Regions from separate parts of the Geobacillus sp. LYN3 genome, predicted to be linked through region 1. Evidence: riboswitches for the same ligand, from Rfam matches in the RefSeq annotation. Region 1 holds a riboswitch; each other region holds the start of a gene.
What was found. A riboswitch is a leader RNA that binds a small molecule or an ion and turns the genes downstream of it on or off. The one in region 1 is predicted to bind S-adenosylmethionine.

Region 1 (6,782 bases):
ATATTGCGGCAAAACGCAAATTCGTTCGATCTTGCCTAGACCGTTATCGATCGTGCGAAACCTGCCGGCACCAATCGGTTTTTCCCCATCGTACAAAACAAAATGCATTGCTTCTTGCTCAAATTCATCAATTTCTTCTTCTTCCGGAACATGCTGCTCTTCGATAAATACGATTCGTCGAACAAGCAAGGCATCGTTGTATAAAGATGTATCATTTTTTGTTCCGATTGCTACGTTCATATTACTCTTGTTCCTTTCCTCCAACAAGAAATGTTTCATATACTGTCCATGAGCCGTTTTCTAGTTGATATAGAAGGTGGAAGCGGTCAACCGTTTCTTCAAAATGAACGTTTTGCATCCGTAATTGTCCGTATACATCAGCATATTCAGCGTTTGGCAAATCACGGCCGATGGTAATATGAGGGACAAATACGTATTCTGACTTATCAGCAAGGATTCCGCTGTGAAGCCGTTCATGGAGACGCTCGAGCGTTTCATTCGGCTCCACTTTTAAATAAATAACATTGCTTGTTGGATAAAATGAGCTAAACTTTGTCACTTTTAACGGAATGACATCTGTTTCAGCAGCGATTTTGCGCAGTTCCTTTACAATTTCTTTAATTTTCTGGTCGTCAGCTTCAAAAGGCTCTTTTAAGGTTAAATGCGGCGGAATGAGGGCGTAATGGCTGTCGTAACGCTTTCTATAGGAATTGGCAAAATCTTGTATTCGCTTCGAAGGAAATAAAGCAATACCATATTTCATAAAAACCCCTCCTTATGATAAGTAGTACTTAATTATAACAAAATTCCGAAGAGCATAGTAGTGTTTACAAAGAAAGGATATGCGCGATTGCACGCGGAACATCAGGCTGCCAATATGTCCATGCATGACCGCCATCAAATTCGTTGTATTCATACAAAAATCCTTTTTGAATAAACGCTTCACGCGCCTTTCGATTTGGAGTGATAAAATCGCGCACATTTCCGTCCGTCGTTTTCACTGCTGTTTCGTTTGTACCTACCGAATGGTAAATTTGCAATAATGATGGTTCTGTAAATTGTAAAATTTGTTCGATGATTCCTTCATCGATATATGGCGACTGCATCGCAATTTTTCCAAATGTATGCGGATACAATAATCCTGCCATTAGTGATACAGTGCCGCCAAGGGAATCGCCGATGAGCGCGCGTCCTTTTCCGATTTGGTACGTAGGAAACGTTTGATCTAAAAACGGAACGAGCTCATGTGCTAAAAAACGCAAATAACGGCTGTTTTTCTTTCCGTTTGGATGATATTTCTCATAGCGGTCCTTAACATCGCGATATGGAATTCCGATGACAATGGTGCGGTCAATCTCGCCGTTTTCCATCAGTTGTTCAATAACGCTTTTTATTTTCCCGTACATAAAATAATCTTTCCCATCCTGAGCGATAAGAAGAGAATACTTATGAAGCGGGGAAAACGAACTTGGCAAATAGGCAAGCAGCGTTATTTCCTCATCCAGCTCATCGCTATAAATAGTGTAATCATGCATTGTCCCTTTTTGTAATGCCATGATGGATCCTCCAACAAAAACAGATTCACCTGTTATTGTACCATATTTTTGTAAAAACATGTTAACAAACACAGCAGATTATGATGAATATTTACATAAAAAAGCGCCGGGAGTTTTTTCAACGTATAAAAACAACGTGTCAATTTGAAAAATTTAAAAAATTTCTTGCAAACTTACGATAAATGAGGTACATTTTTTAGTAATCAGAAAAAATGAATAGTGAAGGATGCATTCTTATCAAGAGAAGTGGAGGGAACTGGCCCTATGAAGCTTCAGCAACCAGCCAATTTTTGGCCAGGTGCTAAATCCAGCGAATTGAATTTTTTCAATTCGGCAGATAAGAAGAAGCACTGATCGACGTATGGAAAAGTCTTCTTCTTAGAAGACTTTTTTTATTTTATAGAAGAGGGAGAGATACAGATGGAGAAAATGGAAACGTTATTGGCGCAAATCGGAAACCGCAGTGACACGGTCACAGGAACGGTCAATCCGCCCGTCTATTTTTCGACCGCGTACCGTCATGAAGGAATCGGGAAGTCTACCGGATTTGACTACATTCGTACCGGCAATCCGACGCGGAAAATCGTCGAGGAAGCGATCGCAAAGCTAGAAGGAGGAGACCAAGGCTACGCGTTCAGCTCGGGCATGGCGGCCATTCAGACGGTTCTTGCGTTATTTGAAAGCGGGGATGAATTTCTCGTTTCCTCCGATTTATATGGAGGTACATATCGTTTATTTGAACGCGGCTGGCGAAAATACGGCTTGTCTTTTCATTATGTAGATTTTCGCGACATACGATTAGTAGAGAACTACATCACTGAAAAAACAAAAGCGATTTTTTTAGAAACACCGACGAACCCGTTAATGCAGGAAACGGACATTGCTGAAGTGGCAAAATTTGCGAAAAAACATGGACTGCTTCTCATTGTCGACAACACGTTTTACACACCAGTTTTTCAGCGTCCGATCGAGCAAGGAGCCGATATCGTCATCCATAGTGCGACAAAATATTTAGGCGGCCATAACGATGTGTTGGCAGGTCTCGTCGTTGCGAAGGGGGAGGAACTTTGCAAGCGGCTTGCGGAATATCAGAACGCAATTGGCGCTGTGCTTTCACCGTTTGATTCATGGCTGCTTATTCGCGGCATGAAGACGCTGGCGCTTCGGATGCGACAGCACGAAGAAAACGCGAAGCGAATCAGTGAATTTTTAGCGGCGCATGAAGATATTACTGATGTATTATACCCGGGAAGAGGCGGCATGTTATCGTTTCGTTTGCGCGAAGAAAAATGGGTCAACCGCTTTTTGCAAAGTTTACGATTAATTACATTCGCCGAAAGTTTAGGAGGAGTCGAAAGTTTTATTACGTATCCAGCAACGCAAACCCATGCCGATATTCCAGAAGAAATCCGCATCGCCAACGGTGTCTGTAACCGGCTGCTTCGTTTCTCTGTCGGCATCGAGCATGTCGAAGATTTAATTTCTGACTTATCGCAAGCGTTAAAAAGTATGAAAGAGGTGTAGGGAGATGGAACAACACATATCTTTTCAAACGAAACTGCTCCATAATAAATGGAAAATGGATCCTCAAACGGGAGCGGTCAGTGTGCCGATTCAGCACGCTTCCACGTTCCATCAATTTGATTTTGATACATTCGGCAAATATGATTATAGCCGCTCAGGCAATCCGACGCGCGAAGCGTTGGAAGAGACGATTGCGGCGTTAGAAGGCGGGGTGCGCGGTTTCGCCTTCTCATCCGGAATGGCGGCGATTTCCACCGCTTTTCTCCTCTTGTCCAAAGGCGATCATGTGCTTGTGACGGAAGACGTTTACGGCGGTACGTACCGAATGATTACCGAGGTATTGAGCCGCTTTGGTATTGAATATACGTTCGTTGATATGACCGATTTGCATGAAGTAGCTTCCCATATTCGCCCGAATACAAAAGTCATTTACGTTGAAACCCCATCGAATCCGCTTTTAAAAGTGACCGATATTCGCGGGATTGTGAAGCTTGCAAAGGCAAATGGCTGTTTAACGTTTTTAGATAATACGTTTATGACTCCCGCTCTGCAGCGTCCGCTCGATCTTGGTGTCGATGTCGTCCTTCATAGCGCGACGAAATTTTTATCGGGGCATAGCGACGTTGTTGCCGGGCTTGCCGTTGTCAAAGACGAGGAACTTGCCAAACAGCTGTACAAATTGCAAAACTCTTTCGGAGCGGTGCTCGGCGTCCAAGACGCATGGCTTGTGTTGCGCGGATTAAAAACGCTTCATGTCCGCCTCGAGCAATCATCGCAGTCAGCGCTAAAGATAGCCCGTTATTTAGCGAATCATCCGAAAGTGGAAGAAGTGTATTATCCAGGGCTTACGTATCATCCGGGCCATGCGATTCAGCGCTATCAGGCATCAGGATTTGGCGCGGTATTATCGTTCCGCCTTGCCGATGAAGAAGCGGTCCGGACGTTTGTAAAGCATGTTCGCATCCCTGTATTTGCCGTCAGCTTAGGAGCAGTCGAATCGATTTTATCGTATCCTGCCAAAATGTCACATGCGGCGATGCCGAAAGAAGAACGGGAGCGGCGCGGCATCACGGACGGCTTGCTGCGTCTTAGTGTTGGCCTTGAAGCCGCTGACGATCTAATTGCCGATTTCGAGCAAGCACTGTCATATGTCAAAGAAACATCATCATCCACTGTTTCAGCACGATAAAATAAAAAGGTATGCGCCAAAAGAAGCTGCCTCGCGCATACCTTTTCGTTTATTCTGTCAAATGAAATGTCTCTGCTGATAATATAATCATGTGATCAAAGGAATAAATATAGAGCGCTAAATAACATAATGATGTATTGAAAGCGGGGATTTACGATCGTTCTTGCCCTATTGCTTGTGCGCGACAATGCCGTACAGCGATTGACACCCAATCGCTAGATGAAAATTTTTTAAAAAAGTATTTGACAAAGATCAGGCATATCCATATAATAATAGATGTGTTCAACAGAATATGATTCCGTAGCTCAGCTGGGAGAGCGCCACCTTGACAGGGTGGAGGTCGCTGGTTCGAGCCCAGTCGGAATCACTAAAGTGTGGAGCTTGAAATCCTTGCGTATCAAGGGTTTCAAGCTTTTTGTTTTTTATAGCAGGCACTCAAAATGGTGCCAAAGTTACGGTTGGTGCCATTTTGGTGCCGAAGCATTTTTAGTTTGATTTTGATAACAGGGCATCGATTTGATTAGCAGCTTTCTTATTAAAATAAATATAAATTATGTTTTTTCATAAATAAAGCAGCATAATTGAATATGCTGCTGGTATGCTATTTATTTGCTATTAACTTCAACGTAAGAAGGAATCGGACAAGCATCTTGCTTTAAAGAATCGTACTGTGAATGTGGATCAATCTCCACATCTTTTGTGCGCGCTTCAAACCAAGATGTGATCAACGGCTGTAGAGAAGAATCGATATCTAATAACGTTGTTACGTGAACCGGGTGTGCACGATTTGTTAGTTTTACACTCATGACATCAAAAATTCGCTGTAGCAAAGAACGCTCAAATTGCAATTCAAGCAACTTTGCCCGTTTCGTTACGAGTGTTTCTACTGTAAAGGCACCTGAGCGAAGCTGTACATGCGCATCTTCTAACTTAAACGCTGTATTACGGTATTCTCGAATACGATTGATATAAGTAAACACCAACACAATCGCACCAAAAATAAAGAAAATGGGTTTCCAAAATCCAATGGCAGCAACGAGGCTTGCAAAAATTGGTGGTCGAAGCCAAATCAACTTTTTTGCCTTAGGGGATGCATAATGTGTCATGCTACGCAGTTGAAATTCTGGCAGCATGATTGCTATTAATTCATGTGCTTTTTCCGTTGGTAAGTACGGGAAAAATTCATTAATGTTTTGGTCCTCACCTGGCAAAATTTCCCCTGCTGAAATAAGTTTAATTGTTGTCACACCGAGCAACTTTTGATAGCCGTTTTGTTTGTAAATGACCGCTTGTACTTTGTCTTTGCGAATGGAAAAGCTTTGCTTAGAAAGCCAGCCTTTTTGTACATAAATGCGTTCATTGTCCATTGAAATGGTATATTGATAGTAGCTATTAAACGTTTTAAAGACGCCGATACCGACAGCTGCTAATACGGCAAGTAAGACTAGCAAGATGAGCAGCCATCCTGAAAGATGAGACATAACCTTATCTACATTAATATATTTTTCTGGATGTACATCTGACCATATATTTAAGCCAATAGGAATGATGGCTAAAAAACTGAAGGACAATAGGGAAGCTTTCAAAATATCACGAATGGTAGTGGTGAAAAGAATTTGACGTTCAGATTCATTGATGGCTTCCTCAGCATGCTGCTCTTGATTCCCATTTCGTAAAACATAATCCTCTATCTTGATGCAATCCACTTTATTTACAAATTCCAATGTCACATCGCTAGTTGCTTCTCCTGTTTCCATTGTGATCGATTGTACGCCAAATAATCGTTGCAAAACATTTGCCTTCGTTTGCACATTCTCAAATTTTTCACGTGGTATAAATTGCTCTGATTTAGAAAATAGGCCCTTATGTATATGAATGCCATCTTCGGCAAATACAACTTTAGTAAATAATGTCTCATAGATGCGAAACAGTAAACTGAATCCGAAAACCGCAATCGCACCCCATTGCACAATATTCATGAACATAGAATTACTACCCGAATTTAGGAATAAAATGAAAAGTATAAACAGATTGCTTTTGATAAGGTCTAGCAGGTCATAGAATATTTTTAGCTTGGAATAGCGAAACGTCATACTTCATCAAGCTCCTTTAAACGGGCAAGCTTCGAAATATCATCGCGGAGCTTTATAGCAACTTCTTCCTCAATATGTGGAATGGTAACGCCACCTTGCATCGTTTTAATTTCAATGGAGCGGACACCATATTTTCGCATAATGATGCCTTGAGTCAATTCAATGGATTGTATTTTCGTCATCGGCACTACAACTTCCACTTTTGTCCAAATCCCGCTTTTAATGTATAAAAAATCATCCGTTAACCCGTATCGAAAAGTTTTATAGTATATCGGTGAACTTACAAAATAGGTCCACGGAATACCAATTATGGTAATGACAAACAGGGCGATCCAAACATACCGTAGCCAGCTCCACCAGTTAAAATAATCTGTGCAAAAATAAAGTCCAGTTATAACGACAAGGGCAATGAGTGATGTA
Region 2 (3,319 bases), 520 kb from region 1:
AAAAAGCGTTTGGAATGAATGAGCTAAATATGGGAGATTTAATGGGTTTTTACGGGATAGAAATTTATATGATAACTACCCTTTTAGGAAGCATATACTCGGCAATTCTTGCATCCAATATTCTGGCCAAGGAAGAAAATGAAAAAACGATTGAATTTTTGTTGTCAAAGCCTGTCACAAGAAGCCGAATCGTAACAGAAAAACTTCTGGCCGTTTTGGTAAATATTTTGATTTTTAACGTAGTTTCAGCCGCAGCAAGCATCATTGGATTTCAATTTGCAAAAGACCCGGATGTTCCGACAGACACGTTTAGTTTGCTGATCGCCGCAACAATATTGCTTCATTTGACGTTCGGTGCAATTGCGTTTATGTTGTCGTCGATGATGAAAAAAACAAGAAACATCCTTTCGATCTCACTGGGGATTGTCCTAGCTGCCTACTTTATGAATGTGATGGCAGGGATATCGGAAGACTTAGAGTTCCTAAAATATATAAGCCCGTTTAAATATGTGGACGCCGCCTCCATTATTAATGATAACGAGATTGAGCCTTTGTATATCTTTATTATGGCTGAGGTTATTTTGATTAGTATCTTCGCTTCATATATGGTATATAAAAAGAAAGATATTGCAGTCTAATGAAATTAGAGGTGTTAAAATTGTATTCAGCATTTGAAAAGCAGCCTAAAGAGAAAAAAGACTTGATCATCAAAGTGGCCATCGAGGAATTTGTGAAGAATGGTTATGAAAAGACCTCTACAGATGTTATTACGAGACGGGCGGGAATTTCCAAGGGAATCCTTTTTCATTATTTTAAGAGCAAGAAAAACTTATACCTTTATTTAGTGAATTATGTGAAGGACTTTCTGACGGAACTAGCAATGGAAGAAATGAAAAAAATCCAATCTGATGATTTCTTTGAAAGGATCAAAGAAATCGTCCTGTTGAAACAAAAACTAACGGTTCAGTATCTCCAAGAAACTCAGTTTATTACGGATGCCTTTACTAATCCTCCAGTGGCAGTAAAGAAGGAAATGGAAGAAATTATTAAGAAACATTACGAAGCTTATCAGGAAGATTTTTTGCTGAAGCATGTCTATATTAAAGATCTGATCCAAACGGAAAAACTTAGAGAGGATATTTCCGTGGATACCGCGATCCGCATGACCATGTTGATTGCCGAACAGCTGTCTAATAAGTATATGGCTATATACAAAAATAAGCAAATGGATGTCATGAGTGGTGTGGAGTCTTTGATAAGGGAACTGAATGAATATCTTAAGATTATTAAATATGGAATCTATAAACCAGAATAGAGTTTTTGATTTCTTTTCCCGTGGCGTTTTGCTACGGGATTTTTGCATATTATTAATGTTACGCATATAATTTTAAGATTTATTTAAAATTATTTAAAAATAAGACATTATCAAAGTGTATTGCACAATAGATGAATATGTTGTAATCTTTTATTTGTTTTATATAACGAAATACAACTGCTCATCTTCTTATCTAGAGAGGCGGAGGGACTGGCCCGAAGAAGTCTCGGCAGCGGACTCGTTTTCGAGTGCTGTGCCAAATCCAGCAAGCATTGTGCTTGAAAGATAAGAAGGGTTTCTTATATAGATACGTATAAGGCCTCTTCTTATGTTCAGATAAGAAGAGGCCTTTTCTCTAAGTGGAAAGCTCCTTCAAAAAAACATAAAATGAGGTGGAAAGAGTGGAGTTAAGAAAAGGCAATCTATTTGCGTTATTTCCGTTTGTGGTCTTTTTAGTGTTGTTCATTGGTGCAGGCGTGGTTACAGGCGATTTTTATAAATTTCCAGTCATTGTAGCAATTTTGATTGCGGCAAGTATTTCGTTGATGATGAATCGGAAAGAGTCTTTAACGAAGAAAGTGGAAGTGTTCACAAAAGGGGCTGGAAATGCCGATGTCATGTTAATGGTCATCATTTTCTTATTAGCAGGAGCATTTTCGGAAGTAACTAAAAAAATGGGGGCTGTTGAATCAACGGTTAATTTAGCTCTTTCCGTTGTTCCGCAAAATTTATTAATAGCCGGTCTATTTGTCATTGGATGTTTTATCTCCATTTCGATGGGAACGTCCATGGGAACGATTGTAGCGTTAGCGCCGATTGGAGTCGGAATTAGTGAACAAACCGATATTTCTTTGGCATTATCTATGGCAGCTGTCATTGGCGGTGCTATGTTTGGAGATAACCTATCTTTTATCTCTGATACAACGATTGCGGCAGTTCGTACACAAAATACAAGAATGAAAGAAAAGTTTAAGGTGAACTTTTTCATTGTTTTACCAGCGGCAATCATCACCATCGTTCTTTTCTGGGCCATTACTGCTGGAGAGCAAGCGGAAATTACGAATCAATCTTTTCATTGGATGAAAATTTTACCTTACCTTGGTGTATTAATAACAGCATTAATGGGCGTTAATGTACTAGTCGTGTTAGCAGGCGGTATTTTATTAGCAGGAATCATCGGCCTTCTTGATGGAAGCTACAGTGCAATGGGCCTCATTCAAGCCATCGGTGACGGGGTCGCCGGAATGCAGGAATTGTCATTGCTTGCGATCTTAATTTCCGGTATGGTGGAAGTCATTAAACATAACGGTGGAATCGATTATTTACTTCAATTAGTAACAAGAAATGTAAAGTCAAAAAAAGGGGCACAATTCGGCATCGCGGGATTAGTGAGTTTAACCAATCTTTCAACAGCAAACAATACGATCTCCATTTTAATTGCTGGTCCACTTGCAAAAAACATTGCTGATCAATATGACATTGATCCGCGTAAATCTGCCAGCATATTGGATATTTTCTCATGCTGTTTCCAGGGGCTCATCCCATATGGTGCGCAAATGCTTGTGGCAGCAGGTGTTGCTTCCATTTCACCATTAAGTATTTTGCAGTATTCGTTCTACCCATTCTTAATTGGAGTTTGTGGCATGATTGCGATTGTGTTTGACTTTCCAAAATTAAAAACACAAAAAGAAGTAAAGGCAGACTTACAAGCGAATAAAGCGGTATAATGAAAAGGTCTCTGATGTGGAGACCTTTCTTTGTAGGGGGGTGACTTAGAATATGATTAACACAAACGGTCGTTTAGAAAGGTGATGAAAAATTGTTCATCCAAAAAGACAACCAAGCAATATCAATGAATGATCTTGTGTGTTAGTATCTAGATGTAAAGTGGGAGAAGAGCTCCTATAAACTATTGCAATCTGGTTTTATTCATTATGAACGCTTTCAGAAACCAAAACCAGTGTGCACAGATTTTTAAGCTGAGAAAGGATGTTCGTCATTCAC
Region 3 (4,103 bases), 350 kb from region 1:
GTAATACGGATCTGGCACATCAGCAATTTCGCTATTTGGAACAAAATCAAGAAGCCGGCCGATAAATCCTGTTTTATTGTATCCGGCTAATCGTCGCAGATTCCCAACATTTTCCGCATCCATGGCAATAATATAATCAAACTCCTGCAAATCCTCTTTACAAATTTGCCGAGCGCAAATTCCTGAAAAATCGATCTTATTTTTCTTTAATATCGTCTGTGTACCTTCATGCGGCGGTTCTCCGACATGCCAATTCCCTGTTCCCGCTGAATCAACGATGATTTTTCCTTCCAATCCTCTCTCTTTTACTAAATGTCGAAAAATCGCTTCCGCCATCGGCGAGCGACAAATATTCCCTAAGCAAACAAATAATACTTTTACCATTGTTTCACATCTCCTTTCGACCCCATTATATACAAAAATATTAGCGCAATGTATTCCCTTGTATGTTAAAATACATGTAACCTTTACAAGGAAGGAGCAAAAAAATGGATTTATCCAAAAAGTCGGCAGAAAACGTAGCGTACATGGTAGAAAAAATAAAAGAAAAGCTAAAAGTATTAAATTTTGATGCGATTAAACCTTCCCACTTCTCCGAGGAATGGTATGATGAGCTAAAAGACATTTATGAAATGGTGATGAGAAAAAATACGTTTAGCCCAAGCGAGATGCAGGCCATCGCCGAGGAGTTAGGAAACTTACGCAAAAAGTAAAAAATGCTGAAGGAAACGTCGCTTTTCAATGATTCATTATGTACAATGCCATACTTACGTATCCATGTAAGGCGGAAACATCTATCGCTGTCCTTTTCGCTTTGGGCAGCGTTTTTTATTGGTTCTACTCAAATTATCTTTATTTTCGTATAATTATGTCTAAGTTCTAATGTTTTAAGGCGGGAGAGGAGAATAAAAATGATCTCTGGCGGTATTCATTACGTGTTATTTATCATTCTATTATTCTTCATTACCGTAATCGTTTCTTACATATTATTGAAAATACTATTCGCCCACACATTTCCTATTTACATGCTCTCTGCAGCAGCAATCATATGCATCATCAGCCTTGTGGTTTGGTCAATACATTTTCCCCATATGGCGGATTCTTTCACTCGATTTTTGTTCAGCTCCATCGTTGCTGTGCTCAGCGCCTTTTGTTTGGCAGCGTCCGCATTTATCATTAGCCGCTTATTAAAAGAAAATAAACAATGTCATAAATGTCTTTTTTTCGAATACCCTGATGTGATTCTTCTGCTAGACATAAATGGGCTACTTATATCCGGCAACCCTGAAGTAAGAAAAATGCTTGGATACAAACCACGCGAATATATTGGCAAACATTTTACTCAGTTTATCGCCCCAGACCAAATTGAAAAAGCAAAAAAAAAATTTGAACGAACATTAAAAGGAGAAAGTTGTGAATATGATTTACAAGTAAAGCATAAAAATGGAAAAATTATTGACATGCATTTTAAAACCATTCCAATAATTCATGGAAATCGCTTGAAAGGAATTTATGTGATTGGCCAAAATATGACGGAACTCAATCGCTACCGAAAAGAGCTGGAAAACTTATATCATAAACATACACTCATATTAAATTCTATTGCTGAAGGAGTTTGTGGGATTGATAAACATGGAAATATCGTTTTCTGGAATCCAGCTGCAGAACGAATGACGGGATATAAAGCGGAAGAAGCCATTGGAAAAGCATCGCATGATATCATTCACCATACGAAAAAAGATGGAACTCCTTACTCTATTGATGAATGCCCAATTGATCTCGCCATTCAAGATGGGAAAACATATCATATTAGTGAAGATATTTTTTGGAAAAAAGATGGTACCCATTTCCCCGTTTCCTATACGGTAACGCCTGTTTTGGAAAATGGAGCCGTCGTTGATGCGGTATTGACATTCACCGATATTACCGAACTGAAAAAAACAGAAGAATTCATTCGAACATCGGAAAAGCTCTCAGTTGCCGGCCAGCTAGCGGCTGGGATCGCCCATGAAATTCGCAATCCGCTTACAGCCATAAAAGGATTTATACAACTATTGCAATTCGAACTTGACGTGAAAAAACCTTACCTTCACATTATTGAATCAGAAATTCAGCGCATTGAACTTATTTTAGGCGAACTATTAGTGTTGGCAAAACCACAAGCAACCAAATTTACAAAAAGTGATATTGGTGTTTTGCTTCAACATGTCACCACTTTATTAGAAACACAAGGTATTTTGCATAACATCCAAATTATTACAAAAATTGATCCATCTCTTCCTCACATTGAATGTGACGAAAACGGATTAAAGCAAGTATTTATTAATTTCTTAAAAAATGCAATGGAAGCGATGAAAAGCGGTGGACATATTTTTATTGAGGCACAAAAAAAGGATGAATATTCCGTTCTTATCCGCTTTATCGACGAAGGCTGCGGAATTCCAAAAGAACAGCTAGAAAAAATAGGAAAACCGTTCTTTACAACAAAAGAAAAAGGTACTGGCCTCGGAATAATGATCAGTAAAAAAATTATCGAAGACCACGGTGGAACGATGTCGATTATGAGTGAAGAGAATAAAGGAACAACCGTCGAAGTAACATTGCCGATCCGCGTTTCTGCATCCTCTGTTTTGCATAATTCCCTATTATCCGGTTGACATGCATGGAAAAGGTCGGACAACAAACCGCCCTTTTCTTTCCTGATTTCTTTATTCCTCTACTGTGTTATATCAGCAAAAAATTAATTCCTATCGAAAAACTAGGATTGACTTTTGTGTGAATTATGTTAAAATTTTAATCAATTACATCAAACTTATCGAGAGTGAGGGAAGGAACTGGCCCGATGAACTCCGGCAACCTGCTTCATGAAAAAGTAAGGTGCTAATTCCAGCAAAATGGGTGCCATTTTGGAAGATAAGGTGAAATATGCGGCCTCTTCGCTCTTTCCAAAATGGGAGAGCGTTTTTTATAAGCGTTCATTCTCTTTCTATTCCTATATAACCGACTAATCCACTTTATTTTCTTTGATTTTTAAGGAGGGAGAAAGATGCTCACTTATCAAACATGGGAAGCCGAAGAAAAACCTTCATTCCCTCACGATAATGAAACAAAAGGGGCGCTTGATGTCCTCACTTGGGCATTCCGCCAATATAAGGACGATATTGTGTACGCCTGTAGCTTCGGCGTTGAAGGAATCGTGTTAATCGATTTGATTTCGCAAGTAAAGCCAGATGCGGAAATCGTATTTCTCGATACCGGGCTCCATTTTCGCGAAACGTACAAAACAATCGAAAAAGTAAAAGAAAAATATCCTTCTCTCCGCATCGTCATGAAAAAACCAAGTTTATCGCTAGAAGAACAAGCGCAACAGTTGGGAGATGAATTATGGAAACACAACCCAAATAAATGTTGTGAACTGCGAAAAGTCATTCCGCTTCGCGAAGCATTAACAGGAATAACCGCTTGGATTTCTGGACTGCGCCGCGAACAATCGCCAACACGAAGCCATGTAGAATATATAAATAAAGATGACAAATTTAAATCCATAAAAATATGCCCTCTTATTCATTGGACATGGAAAGATGTATGGAATTATGTATACAAACGTCGTCTTCCGTACAATGTCCTTCACGATCGCGGCTATCCAAGCATTGGCTGTGAACCTTGTACGTCCCCCGCACTCGATCCAAATGATTTACGTTCCGGCAGATGGGTCGGCCACGGAAAAACAGAATGCGGCCTTCACATCTCATAAGGTTTGGCTTGTCACCTTTGGCATTATTAGCTTGAAAAAACAATAGCCGAAGAAAAACGATCATTATACAAAAACAGCGGTGACGTTTCGCAATAAATCATAGTTTTCCTATATGAAATATTGATTCTAGGAGGTTATGAACAATGAGTTTAAGCATTCCACACGGAGGCACATTAATCGATCGATGGAATCCTAGCTATCCATTGGATACACTGACAAAAGAAATTGAGCTGACAAATGCCGAATTAAGTGATTTAGAATTGATCGGAACAGGCGCTTACAGCCCGCTTACCGGATTTTTAACAAAAGAGCATTCCCGTTAGGAGCTTTTCCGGGGACTTGATCAAAA

Region 2: another riboswitch for S-adenosylmethionine. It lies ahead of DCC82_RS09085 (Na+/H+ antiporter NhaC family protein); the one in region 1 lies ahead of DCC82_RS06405 (methionine biosynthesis PLP-dependent protein).
Region 3: another riboswitch for S-adenosylmethionine. It lies ahead of DCC82_RS04490 (phosphoadenylyl-sulfate reductase); the one in region 1 lies ahead of DCC82_RS06405 (methionine biosynthesis PLP-dependent protein).

Annotation. Positions count from the first base shown of each region.
Region 1 covers NZ_QCWL01000001.1:1,217,788-1,224,569, forward strand. The annotation lists gene DCC82_RS06390 (GNAT family N-acetyltransferase) at 1-240, opposite strand, end outside; gene DCC82_RS06395 (YjcG family protein) at 242-763, opposite strand; gene DCC82_RS06400 (alpha/beta hydrolase) at 828-1,556, opposite strand; SAM riboswitch class I at 1,788-1,900, shown strand; gene DCC82_RS06405 (methionine biosynthesis PLP-dependent protein) at 1,977-3,080, shown strand; gene metC (cystathionine beta-lyase) at 3,085-4,269, shown strand; tRNA gene DCC82_RS06415 (tRNA-Val) at 4,564-4,636, shown strand; gene DCC82_RS06420 (PH domain-containing protein) at 4,875-6,362, opposite strand; gene DCC82_RS06425 (PH domain-containing protein) at 6,359-6,782, opposite strand, start outside.
Region 2 covers NZ_QCWL01000001.1:1,741,239-1,744,557, forward strand. The annotation lists gene DCC82_RS09075 (ABC transporter permease subunit) at 1-638, shown strand, start outside; gene DCC82_RS09080 (TetR/AcrR family transcriptional regulator) at 638-1,315, shown strand; SAM riboswitch class I at 1,502-1,607, shown strand; gene DCC82_RS09085 (Na+/H+ antiporter NhaC family protein) at 1,717-3,042, shown strand.
Region 3 covers NZ_QCWL01000001.1:871,421-875,523, reverse strand. The annotation lists gene DCC82_RS04505 (low molecular weight protein-tyrosine-phosphatase) at 1-384, opposite strand, end outside; gene DCC82_RS04500 (DUF1128 domain-containing protein) at 489-713, shown strand; gene DCC82_RS04495 (PAS domain-containing sensor histidine kinase) at 912-2,657, shown strand; SAM riboswitch class I at 2,810-2,920, shown strand; gene DCC82_RS04490 (phosphoadenylyl-sulfate reductase) at 3,047-3,754, shown strand; gene DCC82_RS04485 (hypothetical protein) at 3,898-4,077, shown strand.